DNA from 2 places in the Oceanobacter sp. ABM4_470 genome. Region 2 is predicted to be linked to the other one. Evidence: riboswitches for the same ligand, from Rfam matches in the RefSeq annotation. Region 2 holds a riboswitch; the other holds the start of a gene.
What was found. Region 2 has a riboswitch for thiamine pyrophosphate ahead of ACXADJ_RS15285 (TonB-dependent receptor). Riboswitches for the same ligand answer to the same signal wherever they lie in the genome.

Region 1 (7,235 bases), 1.9 Mb from region 2:
CTTCACCAGCGATACCGGAGCCAATAAAGCCCTGACAAACGGCCGATACCGCATCTTCTTCCTGAGCCCCTTCAATGGCCATGCGTAAATCGCTGATTTCAATCAGGTTTACTTTCGGGATCGGAAGGACAACATAGCTGTCCAGCAAGCGGGCAAGGCGATCAGCCGCCTGGCCCATGGCAACGTTGGTCAGCTCCTGGTAGCAATCTCGCTGGTCGTCGCTGAGTGTGACAATAGGAGGAGTCGTCATATCAGGCCCGGGTCATAATGCCGTATTCGGTGAGTACCGCTTCTGCCTTGGCAGCATCAATCGGCTTCTTAACAAACGCCATTGCGCCAAGTCCCATCACACGCTCCTGTGCGTCTGGCTGGATGTCACCAGAGACCACGATCACCATGGCTGGGAGGTCTTCCTTGCGAATGGTCTCGAGTACGCCGTAGCCATCCATGTTGGGCATGGTCAAATCCAGAAACACCACTTCGCCTCTGCCTTCGCGGATGGCCTGGACGCCTTCCACGCCATCTGTCGCAAAATGCACCTCAACGTCCCAGCCCGTCGGGATCGCTCTGGCCATCTGCTTGCGGGCAAAGCTGGAGTCATCGCAAATGAGTATGTTGGTTGCCATAGGTTTTTCGTCTGGATCAGGTCATAGGTAGTACCTTAAGTAGTAGCTGGCCAAGCCAATTTTGCAAACTCAAGGACCCTCTGAATTACTCGGTGCCCGCTCTGGATGACAGGGCGACGCTGAATCACGAAGCTGATTTGCAGGTCTGACGGATCAAGTCAAAAATCAGCGACACAGAGTCAGCAATGCCCTGCCATCCCCTTCGGGCGCGGCCTGCAGCCCGCCAGAACGGTGTTGGCGAACCTGCGCGGCCCGATTTGGAAAGGTCTAGCCATTTCGCTGCATTCGCCGCGGGGGTGTTGTAAAGAGCCAATGACAACCTGCAGGACTCGCGCACGACTGCATGGATGCAGGAGGTAGGGCGAAGCAGGAAGCCAGAGCCGAGAGCAGTGCAGAGTTATTCAGGGGTCCTTACCCGGCTGTCTGACGTAACGTATGGTTGACGAATCACGCGGTTGCTCTGAACGGTGAGCGGGGAGCGTTGTTGAGCAGGGAGTTAAGCGCTTGCGCCGATAACATCGCAGGCGTATTGTGCCTGGTACTCATTAATAAGCTATTCGTGTGTATTTATGGGAAATAATAAGAACAGTCAGAAAACCCCTGAAGAGCGCTTTTGGGCCAGTCAGCAGTTTGTTGGTGTGTTGCCGCACTGCCGCAAACTGGGCATCACCGTTGAAGCCGCTGAGCCGGATTTCGCTTCCCTGCGTTTGCCCTACAGCGATGCCATTATTGGCAACCCGGATACCGGTGTTGTGCATGGTGGCTGCCTGACCACCTTGATGGATACCTGTTGCGGCGGCGCAGTGTTTAATGCGCTGCCGGGTTATGAACTCTGTCCAACACTGGATTTACGAGTCGACTACATGCGTTCTGCCCAGGCAGGCCACGATCTGCTGGCTGAGGCGCGGGTGACTCGTGTAACAGACAACGTCGTATTTGTTGATTGCGAAGTGAAACAGAGTGGCGATGGCCTGCTGGTGGCTAAAGCAACTGCATCGTTTATGCGAATCGATGTGCATATCGACCACTTGGTGGCTCAGGCTCGGGAAACCCTCGCCAGTGCGCAATCGCCAACGCCCAAATTGGATCAACAAGGAGGTAACGTATGACACGTGTATCCATGGCCGAGTTGGTGCAACAGGTGCAGCAAGACAACGACTTCCAGAAGTTGGCTGATGCCATTCCGTACTCCAGAACCATTGGTATGAAAGTACAGGGCGTTGGCGATGAGCTGCTGTTTCATCTGCCTCGCAACCCGGAAAATATTGGTAACCCATTGCTGCCCGCCATTCATGGCGGAGTGATCGGTGGCTTTATGGAATTGGCGGCGGCGCTGCAACTTTTGATAAAAAATCAGCCCGTTACCATGCCGAAGGTGATTGATTTTTCGTTGGATTATATACGAGCGGGCAAAGATCGCGATACCTGGGCTGAGTGTCAGGTATGGCGTCAGGGCAATCGGGTAGCCAATGTGGCGATCACGGCCTGGCAAACCCGACGCGACAGTCCAATCGCGACTGCCAGAGCGCATTTTCTGCTGCAAAGTGGCGACTGAAGTAGCCATTCTCTGGGTTGATTTTCAGCGTTCTGGCGTCCACACAAGCGGTTCAATTATTCGATTTTTTTAAGCGTTCTTGAACCGTACTGCCGTTTGATTTTGAGCTTGATTACGGGACTACTGTTGCCTAAAAGTTATTAGTTGGCAGTTCAAAAATAGGCTATTGCCCTGGGCGAATTTATCCCCTAGCATAAAAAAACATTCTGTCGGGGTGCCTCGAACAAGAGGCTGAGATCGCAATAGCGGGTCCCGTTGAACCTGATCTGGTTAGTGCCAGCGTAGGAAACAGAGACGATTTGTCGGGGCGTTCGCTCCGGCTTCGGATGATGGTCAGCATCGGCTCGCGCCGACAGGCACTCCAGCCTCGCTGCCAATCCCGCTTTCTTTCTGAATCGCTGCCTGCCTGATCCTTTCAACCGTTTGAAGAGAGGAATCAAGTATGGCTTCTGCCGAAACACCGTCACAAAACAATAATCGCCAACACACGTCGAAAAATGCCATGCCATCGCCGCTGACCAAGTCGGAAATGGAGCGTTTGAGCTACCCTGCATCCAGCAAGTTGTATCTGGCGATGGCAAGTGCCCACGAAACCGTCAAGGTAGGCGTGCGTGAAATTGAACTGTCTCCAACGCTGCTGGGCCCGGACCCGGAAACCGCAGAAACCGAATACAACCCGCCTGTGCGTGTGTACGACACCTCTGGCCCTTATTCCGACCCGGATTTTACGCCGGATTTGACCAAAGGTTTGCCAGCCCTCCGACAGCATTGGATTGAAGCACGGGATGACACCGATGTGCTGGAGCAGCCATCGTCGGCCTTCAGTCAGGCTCGAGAAAATGATCTGCGTTTTGAAGACTGGCGCATGAAGGTTGAGCGTCACCCTCGCAAGGCCAAGGCTGGCAAAAACGTGACCCAGCTGCACTACGCCCGTCAGGGCATCATCACGCCCGAGATGGAATACATCGCCATTCGTGAAAACCTCGGACTGGCCGAGGCGCAAATGGACGAGGCGCTGGCGAGCCAGCATCCGGGCCAAAGCTGGGGCGCGAACATTCCCAAAATCATCACGCCGGAATTTGTCCGTGACGAAGTGGCTCGTGGTCGTGCTGTGATTCCGAACAACATCAACCACCCGGAAAGCGAGCCGATGATTATTGGCCGTAACTTCCGCACCAAGGTGAACGCCAACATTGGTAACTCGGCGCTGACTTCCTCGATTGCCGAAGAAGTTGAAAAACTGGTGTGGTCGACCCACTGGGGCGCGGACACCGTGATGGACTTGTCTACCGGTCGTAATATTCACGAAACCCGCGAATGGATTCTGCGCAATTCGCCAGTGCCGATTGGCACCGTGCCGCTCTATCAGGCATTGGAAAAGTGTGGTGGCATTGCCGAAGACCTGACCTGGGAGCTGTTCCGCGACACCCTGATTGAACAGGCCGAGCAGGGCGTTGATTACTTCACCATTCACGCCGGTGTGCGCTTGCACCACATTCCGCTGACCGCCAAGCGCGTCACCGGCATTGTTAGCCGTGGCGGCTCCATCATGGCCAAATGGTGTTTGTCGCATCACAAGGAAAGCTTCCTCTACCAGCACTTCGAGGAAATCTGCGAGATCATGAAGGCCTACGACGTGTGCTTCTCGCTGGGCGATGGCCTGCGTCCGGGCTCGATTGCCGACGCTAACGATGAAGCCCAGTTTGCCGAACTGCGTACCCTGGGTGAGCTGACCAAAATTGCCTGGAAGCACGACGTGCAAACTTTCATCGAAGGCCCTGGCCACGTGCCGATGCACATGATCAAGGAGAACATGGACGAGCAGCTGAAGCACTGTCACGAAGCGCCGTTCTATACCCTTGGCCCTCTGACAACCGATATTGCTCCGGGTTACGACCACTTCACCTCTGGTATCGGTGCCGCCATGATCGGCTGGTATGGCTGTGCCATGCTGTGCTACGTCACGCCAAAAGAACACCTGGGCTTGCCGAACAAGGAAGACGTGAAGCAGGGCCTGATTGCCTATCGGATTGCGGCTCATGCGGCGGATTTGGCCAAAGGCCACCCGGGTGCGCAGCTGCACGACGACGCCATGTCGAAGGCGCGTTTTGAATTTCGCTGGCAGGACCAGTTCAACCTGGCTATTGACCCGGAAACCGCCCGTGCCTACCACGACGAAACCTTGCCGAAAGAGGGCCATAAGGTGGCCCACTTCTGCTCCATGTGTGGGCCGAAGTTCTGCTCTATGAAAATCTCGCAGGAAGTGCGTGATGCTGAAGCCGCGAAAGAGAAGGAGAGAGAGCGCTTGGCCGAAGAGCAAGGCCTGACGGAGCGGGAGCAGGGCATGGCGCAAATGTCTGAACAGTTCCGTGAGCTTGGTAGTGAAATCTATCACCCGGCAGAGGCCATTGCGGATGAATAATTCATCCGCTCAATCTCAACGGGAGCTGGTTCAACAGGGCATCACTCAGCCGGATTTTGCCATCGCCGGGGCAGGCCTCCTGGGCCTGCTGCTGGGCTGGCGACTGGCGTCACAGGGCTACAAGGTCTGTGTGTATGACTCTTCTGACGAAGACAGCCCGAAAGCCGCTGCGCACACCGCCGCAGCCATGATTGCACCGTGGGCCGAATTGCCGGTGTGTGCCGACGGCCTGTTTGAAATGGGCTGTGCCTCACTCAAGCTCTGGCCGACGTTATTGGCTGACCTCGAACAGCAATCTGCCGAGAAAATACGGTTAGGGCAGGGCGGAAGCTTGCTGGTAGCGCATCCCGCTGACCAATCTGAACTGCAGGATTTTCAGGCCCATATGCAGCGGGCGGGCATACTTGCCGACAGCAAGGACGATGTGCAGTTACTGAGTGGCTCGCGCTTGCGGCAAATGGAACCGGCGTTGGCTGAACACTTTCAGCAAGGCTTCTGGCTACCAAATGAATCGCATCTGGAAAATCGCCGTTTGCTGGCGTTGCTTAAGCAGCAAATTCGCGCTTTGGGTGGCGAGTTGCACTATCAGGCTCAGGTTGAGTTTGTAGGGCTTTCGGCAACGGTGAATGGCACAGAGCAGCCAGCCGGGCGCTGGCTGGATTGTCGCGGCACCGGTGCTCGTCAGTCTGATGGCCGGGTTCGCGGTGTTCGCGGAGAAGTGGTCTGGATCGAAGCGCCGGACGTGCATATCGGTCGCCCGGTGCGGCTGCTGCATCCACGTTATCACTTGTATTTGGTGCCCAAGGAGGGCGGCAAATACATTCTTGGAGCGACCGAAATCGAGTCAGACGACCGTTCGCCGGTGAGTGTGCGTTCGGCGCTGGAAATGCTTAGCGCCTTGTATGCCCTGTCGCCGGGGCTGGCGGAAGCCCGGATTCTGGAAATGACGGCTAACGTGCGTCCGGCACTGCCATCGCACAAGCCGGAAATTCGCACTATTCCGCAGGGCCTGGCAATCAACGGGCTGTTCCGCCACGGCTATTTGCTGGCGCCTGCCATGCTGTCGCGGTTGCAGCACGAGTTCGATTTACCCTTGGGTCTAACGGGCGTCCCTCAAGGCGGCAAGGGCATGAGCCTGACTGATCATGAGCTGCCTTCACAGGAGGTAGTGGCATGAGTGATTCATTCAATTATTGGATCAACGGCGAAATCCGTTCGTCGCAGTCGCCATTGACGCTGGTGGATGTCCTGGTGTCAGAAGGGTATCTGGATGAAAACCCGGCTGGCGACAAACAGGCGGCAGGACGCTTTATCGTAGCGCTGGACCAGTGCATCGTCGCTGCCGTGGACTGGTCAGATTCGGTGGTAAAAGCAGATTGCAAGATCGACGTTGTAGGAGCAATTACCGGTGGCTGATTCAACCGAACAAGACGCTTTGGTGATCGGCGGGGAAACCATTCCCGGCCGTTTATGGCTGGGCACATCGATGTATCCGTCCCCCGATATCATGGGGCAGTCACTGCAAGCGGCAGGCCCGGGGTTTGTAACTGTGTCTGTGCGTCGCCAGACGGCCCGACAAGTAGAGGACAACGGACACTGGCAGTTGATCGACCAATGGCTGAAGCAGAGTGGTTCGCTACTGCTTCCCAATACGGCGGGGTGCCACAGTGCCAGTGAAGCCATTCTGATGGCGAATATGGCCCGTCAGTTGTTCGCAACAGACTGGATCAAGCTGGAAGTCATCGGAGATGATTACAGCCTGCAACCCAATGCCTTTGAGTTACTCTCGGCCGCAGAAACACTGGTTCAGCAGGGCTTTAAAGTGCTGCCATATTGCACTGAAGATCTGGTGCTGTGTCAGAAACTGCTGGATGTTGGCTGCAAGGCGGTGATGCCCTGGGCGGCCCCTATTGGGACTGGCCGTGGACTGCAAAACCCCCACGGGCTGCGCATGCTGAGGGAGCGTTTGCCCGATGCGGTGATCGTGATTGATGCAGGCATCGGTAAACCGTCACAAGCTATGCAAGCGATGGAAATGGGTTTCGACGCTGTGTTGATGAACACCGCCGTGGCCAAGGCGTTGGACCCGGTGGCCATGGCCGGGGCATTTCGCAACGCCGTAACGGGCGGTCGTCAGGCCTGGCGGGCTGGCACTATGGTAGAGCGAGAACAGGCCAGCGCTTCTACGCCAACGCTGGGAATGCCGTTCTGGCACCAGTAGTGAATACCGGACTATGCGCCGGGTAAATCTTGGTAGGATTTCTATGATCATTCTTGAGGCCGAAAGTCACGGTCTAAACAGCCCCGGTCTAAGCAGCCAGGGTCTAAGTAAATCTGGCCCGGTTAAACGCCCGGTGGTGTGGTCCATCACCGCTTCCGACAGCGCCGCAGGTGCGGGTATGCAGGCCGATATTGCGGTGTGCAACCAATGGTGCGTTCAGGTTCAGTGTGTGGTAACAGCCATTACTGCTCAGAACTCCGCGGGCTTTCAGCAAGGGTTTGCCTTGCCGTTATCGCAGGTGCAGGCTCAATGGCAGGCACTGAAGGCTGACGGCTGGCCAGCGGCAATACGGGTAGGTTGGCTGCCAAATGATGACGATCTATGGCAGTGGCTGGCGGATGCCCTCGATCA
Region 2 (7,235 bases):
AGCGTATGGGCCTGCGACATCCAGCTCAATCTGATTGAAGGTTTTCTGCTTGGCACCCTTGCCAGCAATCTCTTCAAAGCTGACGGTTTTGTAACCCAGATATTTCAACGCCAGGCTATCCATATCGTGGCGGGTGGCGACAGAATCCAGAATGTAGCTTTCCAACTGGGTGTCGAACTCCACGCCTTTCAGCTCGATGCCATGGTTGGCCAGCACGTGAGCGTCGTACTTCATGTGCTGGCCGACTTTTTTCTGGTTTTCGTCTTCCAGAATCGGCTTCAGCTGCGCCAGAACCTCGTCCCGGTCGAGCTGCGCTGGCGCGCCTTCGTAGTCGTGCGCCAGCGGCACATAGGCGGCCTTGCCCACTTCGACAGCAAACGACACACCGACGATTTCGGCTTCCTTGTACACCAGTGATGTGGTTTCGGTATCGAAAGCGAACAGCTCGCTGGCTTTCAGCAGCTTGATCCAGCCATCGAGACCTTCCTGAGTCAGGATAATTTCGTATTCGCCTTTTTCGCTGGATACCGCTGGTTCGTCGTCAACGTTTTCTTCAGCAGTCCCAACAGAGCCAGCCGCAGTGCCCGTCACAGAGCCTTCCACAGAACCAGAGGCTTCAGAGGCATCCGACAGCTCGGCAATCCAGCCCTTGAACTCCATGGTTTTGAACAGCTCCAACAGTGCTGGCTTGTCGATTTCGCTATTCTTCAATTCACCTAACGGCTGTTCCAGTTCAACATCGCATTTGATGGTTGCCAGCTCTTTCGACAGCAGCGCCTGATCCTTGTGTTCTTCCAGTTTGGCGGCCATGGTTTTGGCACCACGGAAAGACAGATCTTTTACCTTGTCGAGGTTGGCGTAGATGTCCTCCAGCGACCCCAAACCGGCCACCAGACCAACCGCGGTTTTTTCACCGACTTTCGGTACACCCGGGATGTTATCGACCTTGTCGCCCATTAAGGCCAAATAGTCGATGATGTGCTCAGGCGGTACGCCGAATTTTTCTTTCACGCCGTCAACGTCCATAAACACGTTGGTCATGGTGTTGATCAGCGACACATGCGAGTCCACCAGCTGCGCCATGTCCTTGTCGCCGGTAGAGACAATCACCTTGCAGCCACTGGCCTCGGCCTGTGACGCCAGCGTGCCAATCACGTCGTCGGCTTCAACGCCTTCAACAATCAACAACGGCAGGCCCATGGCGCGGATGATGTTGTGGATAGGTTCAATCTGCTCGCGCAGCTCACCCGGCATCGGCGGACGGTTGGCCTTGTACTCGCTGTACATGTCATTACGGAAGGTTTTGCCCTTGGCATCAAACACCACCACCATCTGGGCACCTTCGTAATCCTTTTGCAGTCGCTTGATCATACTGATCACGCCCTTCACCGCATTGGTATGAAGGCCGTTGGAATTGGTCAGCAGCGGGATCGCGTGAAAAGCGCGGAACAGATAGGAAGAGCCGTCAATCAGAACGACTGTCTTGGACGCTGTCTCAGACATAGGAAGTTACCCGGGCAGTAGCGGTAGAGTGACGCAGACTTGACCAAAACGCTGGGGTTGCTGGCCAAGGGCACCTACAATAGAACGAAGATTTGAATGGAAGGCATCCTAACATGAAGACCAACAATCGTCTGGCTCGCAACGCACGCACGTTACTCTTTTCACTGGCTTGCTGCCTGCCATTGGCGACGGTCTTAATGCCAGCGCACGCGGCCGGTTCGACCGAAGAAACCGTGACCATCCGCAACGATGGCGACAAAACGTATTATGAGTTCCGGGTGAACGGTGAACTGGTTGAAATCAAGGTGCAGCCGAAGGTCGGCAAACCCTACTATCTGGTGCCGTCACCGGATGACGACCAGAACCTGATGCGCCGCGACAACCCCGACATTACGGTGCCGAAATGGGTGATTTTCCGCTGGTAAGTCAGATCAGCGATTTCAGACCAGGGATTGCAGTGCGGTGCGCAGCTCACGGGCGTTCCAGATGCCCTGAGCGCCGTACCAGAGGCTGTTCAGACAGGCCAACTGACGGTTGGCTTGTTGCCAGTCAGACTGTTCCGGATCGATGCCAAGGTCGACCAGCAGCATGGCTTGTTCGGCAGGGTTGCCTTCCGACATCTGTACCAGACTGGCGATGTCCCACAGCGGATGACCCACTGTGGCGTACTCCCAGTCGATCAGTCGCCATTGGTTGTTCGACCACTTCCAGTTGTCCGGATTGGGGTCCATATGGCACAGCGAACGCTCCGGCCCGGGCAGTTCGGCCATGCCCGCTTGCAGTTGCTGTTTAAGCTGCTGCCAGTCGCTGTTCCAGCGCCCTTCCAGACGCTGTTCAATGGCCTGCCAATACACCTCGGCCTTGGCGCACACATCCATCACTTCCAGACCAAAATGCCATTCGCTGGTCAGCGGCAGGTCATGCAGGCTGTGCAGACGTTGTTGCAGCTGTGGCCAGGGCTGATGCCCCTGTTTCAGCACGTCACGTAGCGACGGGCCATCGAGGTATTCCACAATCCAGTACACATCGTCCGGGCAGCGGTACAACACCCGCGGTGCCAGACCGGCTTCCGCCGCTCTTTGCTGAATGAAGTATTCGTGGTCGCGACGGATATCCAGGTCGCCGGAGTTGGCGGCGTTGATGCGGATTACCCAGCGCTGTTCGTTAACGCTGAGCAACCAGCTCTGATTGGTCAGGCCGCCGCACAGTGGCCGCAGCTGATTGGGCTGCGGTGGTTGTTCAAGCAACTGCCAGAGTCTCGAGTCAGACAACACCTCAGACAACACGTCAGCCGACTGGTGTGTGCTGGCAGCGGCTTGCTGCGCGGACAGCAGAGTAGAAGAAGGCATTAATTCGATATCAGGCTGACTGACCCAGCGCCAGATCCTCCTGCTGACTGCGGTAGTCTTTCAGCCACAGCCAGAAACCGCCAACGGCCAGCACCACGTAAATGGCCATCAGGAAGGCGGTTGGGTACAGTCCACGGTCGATGTACAGGTAAATCGCCACGGCATCGATGACCACCCAGTAGATCCAGTTTTCCAGTACCTTACGAGTCACCATCCAGGTGGTAATCACTGCCCCCAGGTGGTGAAGGAGTCCAGATACGGCAGCGCCGCCGAGGTGTTTTCCGTCAGCAGGTAGCCGCTGGTAAAGGTCAGCACGGCGATCGCCAGTAGCACCAAAGCATGCTGTTTAAAACCCCAGCTTTGCACCGGCAATGGTGTTGAATCGGCGCTTGAGGCCTTACCAGCACTGCTGTTACTGCCCGAACGCCAGGCCCACCAGCCGTATACCGCCATGACCAGATAGTAGACATTAAGTGCCGATTCCATCACCAGACTGACATCCCAGAACAGCCAGCTAAAAATGGCGGTACTGCCAAACGCGGCATACCAGCAGAGGTTATTCTGGCGCATGGCGAACACCAGATAGGCAACGCCGAGAATCACAGCAATCCATTCGGCCATGCTCTGGGCGGCAAAGCCTTCAACGATGGCATTTACGATATCAGTCATAGTCAGTATCCGGGGTGGAGAAATCAGCCGTGGGGTTTCAGTGCAGGGTCGAGGTTAACCCCCGGGATCATCTTGTAGACAAAGATGGCCTTGCCGTAAGTTTCGAACGAGCGCTTCATTTCGGCACTGATGGTGTTCATCACCAGGTCGTATTCACCAAACACCTGAGTGCTCATGGTGTTGCACTCCACCACCAGGCCTTCTACCGCTTGCAAGCGTTCGATAAACGCCTTGATGGCCGGTTTGTATTCGTCAGCCAGTGGGTATTTGCTGATATCAACGGAAAGCTCCATAGCGGGCTCCTTGCAAGGTTGGGTGTATCGATGGGGTGCCCGGCTGGCTACAGTATGCCTCCCGCCGGGCGTCTGATTCCGCATCAGAAGTAGTATTTGCCTTCTACGCCAAACAACCGTGGGGTGCCGTACTGCACCCAGCGCTCATTGGTATAGCCATCACGCGGGTCATTACCGAAGTGGAAACCACGCACTTCGTAATCAACGTTGGTCAGGTTACGGCCATACAGCGCCAGTTGCCACTGGCTGGCATCGTAGCCAATACGCGCATGCCACAGCTGGTAGGCGCTGGATTTTTCGTTATGGCTGTCGGACAGGTAGAAGCTGTCCTTGGCTTCCTGCTCTACCGTCAGGCTGAAGCCGTTACCCAGCAGGTAGTTCAGACGGTTGGTGAAGCTGTATTCCGGCGACTGAGCCTGCTCGCGGCCGTTCATGCTGAACGTGCCATCGTCGGTTTCATACTGGTAGTCGAGGAATTCGGTTTTCAGGTAACCACCGGAGAAAGTCCAGTCAACTTGCTCGGAGAGTGCCAGGTCGAACTCCACTTCTACACCGTAGTTCTGACCTTCAGCCGCGTTGGCCAAGTAATCCTGGAAGGTGAAACCACCGCTTTCGTTTGGAATCGCGTACGAGCTTTTCACCTGCTGGTCCTTACGCAGGATATAAAACGCGGCAACGCGGGTTTGCAGGCGGTCGTTGAGGCTGCTGGATTTCAGACCGGCTTCCCAAGCGTAATTGTATTCGGTATCGAAGGTGCGGTTGGCTTCGCTGATGTCCGGGTCGGTGTTCACGCCACCGGCTTTGAAACCACGGGCCAACGAGGCATAGGCCAGCTGGTTCTCGTTGAGCAGGTATTCGGCGGTGATTTTACCGCCCCAAAGGTTCTCGGTGCGATCTTCATCAATGCTGTTGCTGTCGTTGTAGTCGGTCGACCAGCGCTCGGCACGCAAGCCCAGAGTCAGACTCAGCTGTTCATTGATGACGCTGCTCAGCTCGCCGTAAAGCGCCTGGGATGCGGTCTCCAGTTTGCTGTCGAACGGGTCCTCCCAGGTGTATTCCCGATCCAGTGATTCGTCCCGGCTCATGCGGTAGTAGCCCACCACCCAATCAGTGCTATCGCCAAACAGACGGCCTTGCTCGGATGAGGTCAGGCGCAGGTCCAGTTCACGACGCTGATAGTCACGCAGGTAACGGTCGGTAGACGAGTAGCCATCGATATCCGCCAGACACTCCCCCTGGGTGGTATCACACGGGTCCGGTGTATACACAGGGTCGTCAGACATCCAGATGTACTGGCCGTAGGCCCAGTCTTCGTCGTAGCTGTATTCGGTATCCGAGTTGCTGCCAGACAGATGGACACGCAGGTCGAAGGCGTCAGCGGCTTCGGAAGTCCAGGTCAGCGCGGCAGCGTTGGTGTTCTGCACGTCCTTGCCCGGCTCATCGGAATAGGTGGTACGGGTATTATCCAGCGAGAAACCGTCGTAGCCGTTATCCACGTTAATACGCAGCAGGGTCAGATCGAGCTGGTTGCGAGCGTTCAGCTCCACCGCGGCTTTCAGACGCAGCAGCTGCTCGTCGATGTTCTGGGTATCGTCACGATCCAGATACGCATTGCGCATATAGCCATCGGAGGTGTTTTTGTGGGCCGCCAGACGCAGTTTCACCTTGTCGGATACCGCACCGGATACCGCCGCCCCCAGGGCGCGGGTGTTGTAGTTGCCCAGCTTGCCGCTGACCATGCCTTCAAATTCATCGGTCGGAGCGTTGCTTTCAATATTGATCATACCGGCCAGTGCGTTGGCACCAAAACGGGTGCCTTGCGGGCCACGCAGTACTTCTACCTGCTGCACATCAAACAGGCCAGCACCACCGCCCAAACCGGTCATGTCGATGCCGTCCACACGCAAACCCACCGACGGGTTCACCGGGTCGACAAACTGGCTGCGCTCACCAATACCGCGAATCTGGTAGTAACGGCCACGGGACGCGCCGGAACTGAAGTTCACGTTGGGGGCCAATGACAGCACGCTTTCCAGATGATCGGCGGAACGCTCTTCAATGGCTGCCGCGCCAACCACGGTGGTGGCTTCCGGAATGGTTTGCACATCGGCCTGACGGAAGTCGGCGGTCACCACCACTTCTTCGTCAATGTTATCCACAGTGCTTGCCTGAACTGGCAAGGCAACGGCGGCAGTCAGTGCTACTAACAAGGGAGATTTCTGGAACTTCACTGGGGTCAATCCTCTTTAATACTGAGCAAAAGGAGACCCGGTTCAGACGGAACTGCGTAGGTGATTGCGTCAGGCAACCGCTAGAAAAAACCGAACTGCCGCAGAGCTGCGACACTCGCCCATTCCTACGCCGGTACTAACCGGATCAGGTTCTAGGGGTTTATGCCGATAGCAAGTCTCAGGCTACAAAGTGAGCCACCCCCTGGGACGGGCGCAATTATACAGTTTTCGGCCGACAGGCCAAGATTTATACAGGGTTGTACACGCTGACCGGGGAAAACGACTATTCCCCCTGAGAATCGACGGTCACTACGGTGTAGGGGACATCTATTTAATCCGGTGCTCACTCTGGGCTACCGGGTGGTTTCGAATCACGAAGCCGAGTTGCAGGCCTGACGGGTCAAGTCAAAAGTCGGCGACACAGAGTCGAGATCATCCGGCAGCCCCCGCAGGGCGCGGGTTGCCGCCGCCCAGTGCGGTGTTGACGAACTTGAAAAGACTCGACCGGACAGGTTCGTCATTTCGCTGCATCCGTCGCCTTGCACTGAACAACGGCAACACTCGCGCAGAGCCGTGCAGGATTAAATAGATGTCCCCTGTAGCGACAGGCGTCATCAAATTCCACTTGAATTCCGCAGTAAAAGACTCAATTTTATAGTCATAGATTTCGTGATTAAGCGCTTATAACAACTCGGGAGAATCCGCTCATGTTGCGCATTGCATTATTCCTGGCCACTAACCTGGCCGTTATTTTTATTGCCAGCATTACGCTGCGATTATTGGGCTTCGAAGGCTACATGAACGCCCAGGGGCTGAACTTCGGTGCCTTGCTGGTGTTCTGTCTGGTGTTCGGCATGGTCGGCTCGTTTATTTCCTTGCTGCTGTCCAAGTGGATGGCCAAGAAAGGCATGAACGTGCAAATCATCGACTCACCGCAGAACGCCGGTGAGCAATGGTTGCTGAGTACAGTACAGGAGCTGTCTCAGAAAGCCGGTATCAAAACCCCGGAAGTGGGTATTTTTGCATCTCCGGCGCCTAACGCGTTCGCCACCGGCTGGAACAAGAACGACGCACTGGTGGCAGTTTCCACCGGTTTGCTGCAACGCATGGACAAAGAACAGGTAAAAGCCGTGCTGGGCCACGAGATTGGTCACGTAGCCAACGGTGACATGGTGACACTGGCGCTGATT

Region 1: linked by a shared signal. The riboswitch ahead of thiC (phosphomethylpyrimidine synthase ThiC) and the one ahead of ACXADJ_RS15285 (TonB-dependent receptor) in region 2 are both predicted to bind thiamine pyrophosphate.

The regions. Positions count from the first base shown of each region.
Region 1 is NZ_JBSWTR010000001.1:1,586,776-1,594,010, reverse strand. Features, by position in the region: gene ACXADJ_RS07065 (hypothetical protein) at 1-250, opposite strand, end outside; gene ACXADJ_RS07060 (response regulator) at 252-626, opposite strand; gene ACXADJ_RS07055 (PaaI family thioesterase) at 1,196-1,735, shown strand; gene ACXADJ_RS07050 (PaaI family thioesterase) at 1,732-2,181, shown strand; TPP riboswitch at 2,382-2,486, shown strand; gene thiC (phosphomethylpyrimidine synthase ThiC) at 2,684-4,603, shown strand; gene ACXADJ_RS07040 (FAD-dependent oxidoreductase) at 4,596-5,780, shown strand; gene thiS (sulfur carrier protein ThiS) at 5,777-6,019, shown strand; gene ACXADJ_RS07030 (thiazole synthase) at 6,012-6,824, shown strand; gene thiE (thiamine phosphate synthase) at 6,868-7,235, shown strand, end outside.
Region 2 is NZ_JBSWTR010000001.1:3,450,938-3,458,172, forward strand. Features, by position in the region: gene polA (DNA polymerase I) at 1-1,503, opposite strand, end outside; gene ACXADJ_RS15265 (DUF2782 domain-containing protein) at 1,617-1,928, shown strand; gene ACXADJ_RS15270 (phosphotransferase) at 1,944-2,852, opposite strand; partial or broken gene pnuC (nicotinamide riboside transporter PnuC) at 2,863-3,521, opposite strand; gene ACXADJ_RS15280 (hypothetical protein) at 3,545-3,814, opposite strand; gene ACXADJ_RS15285 (TonB-dependent receptor) at 3,898-6,045, opposite strand; TPP riboswitch at 6,151-6,258, opposite strand; gene htpX (protease HtpX) at 6,753-7,235, shown strand, end outside.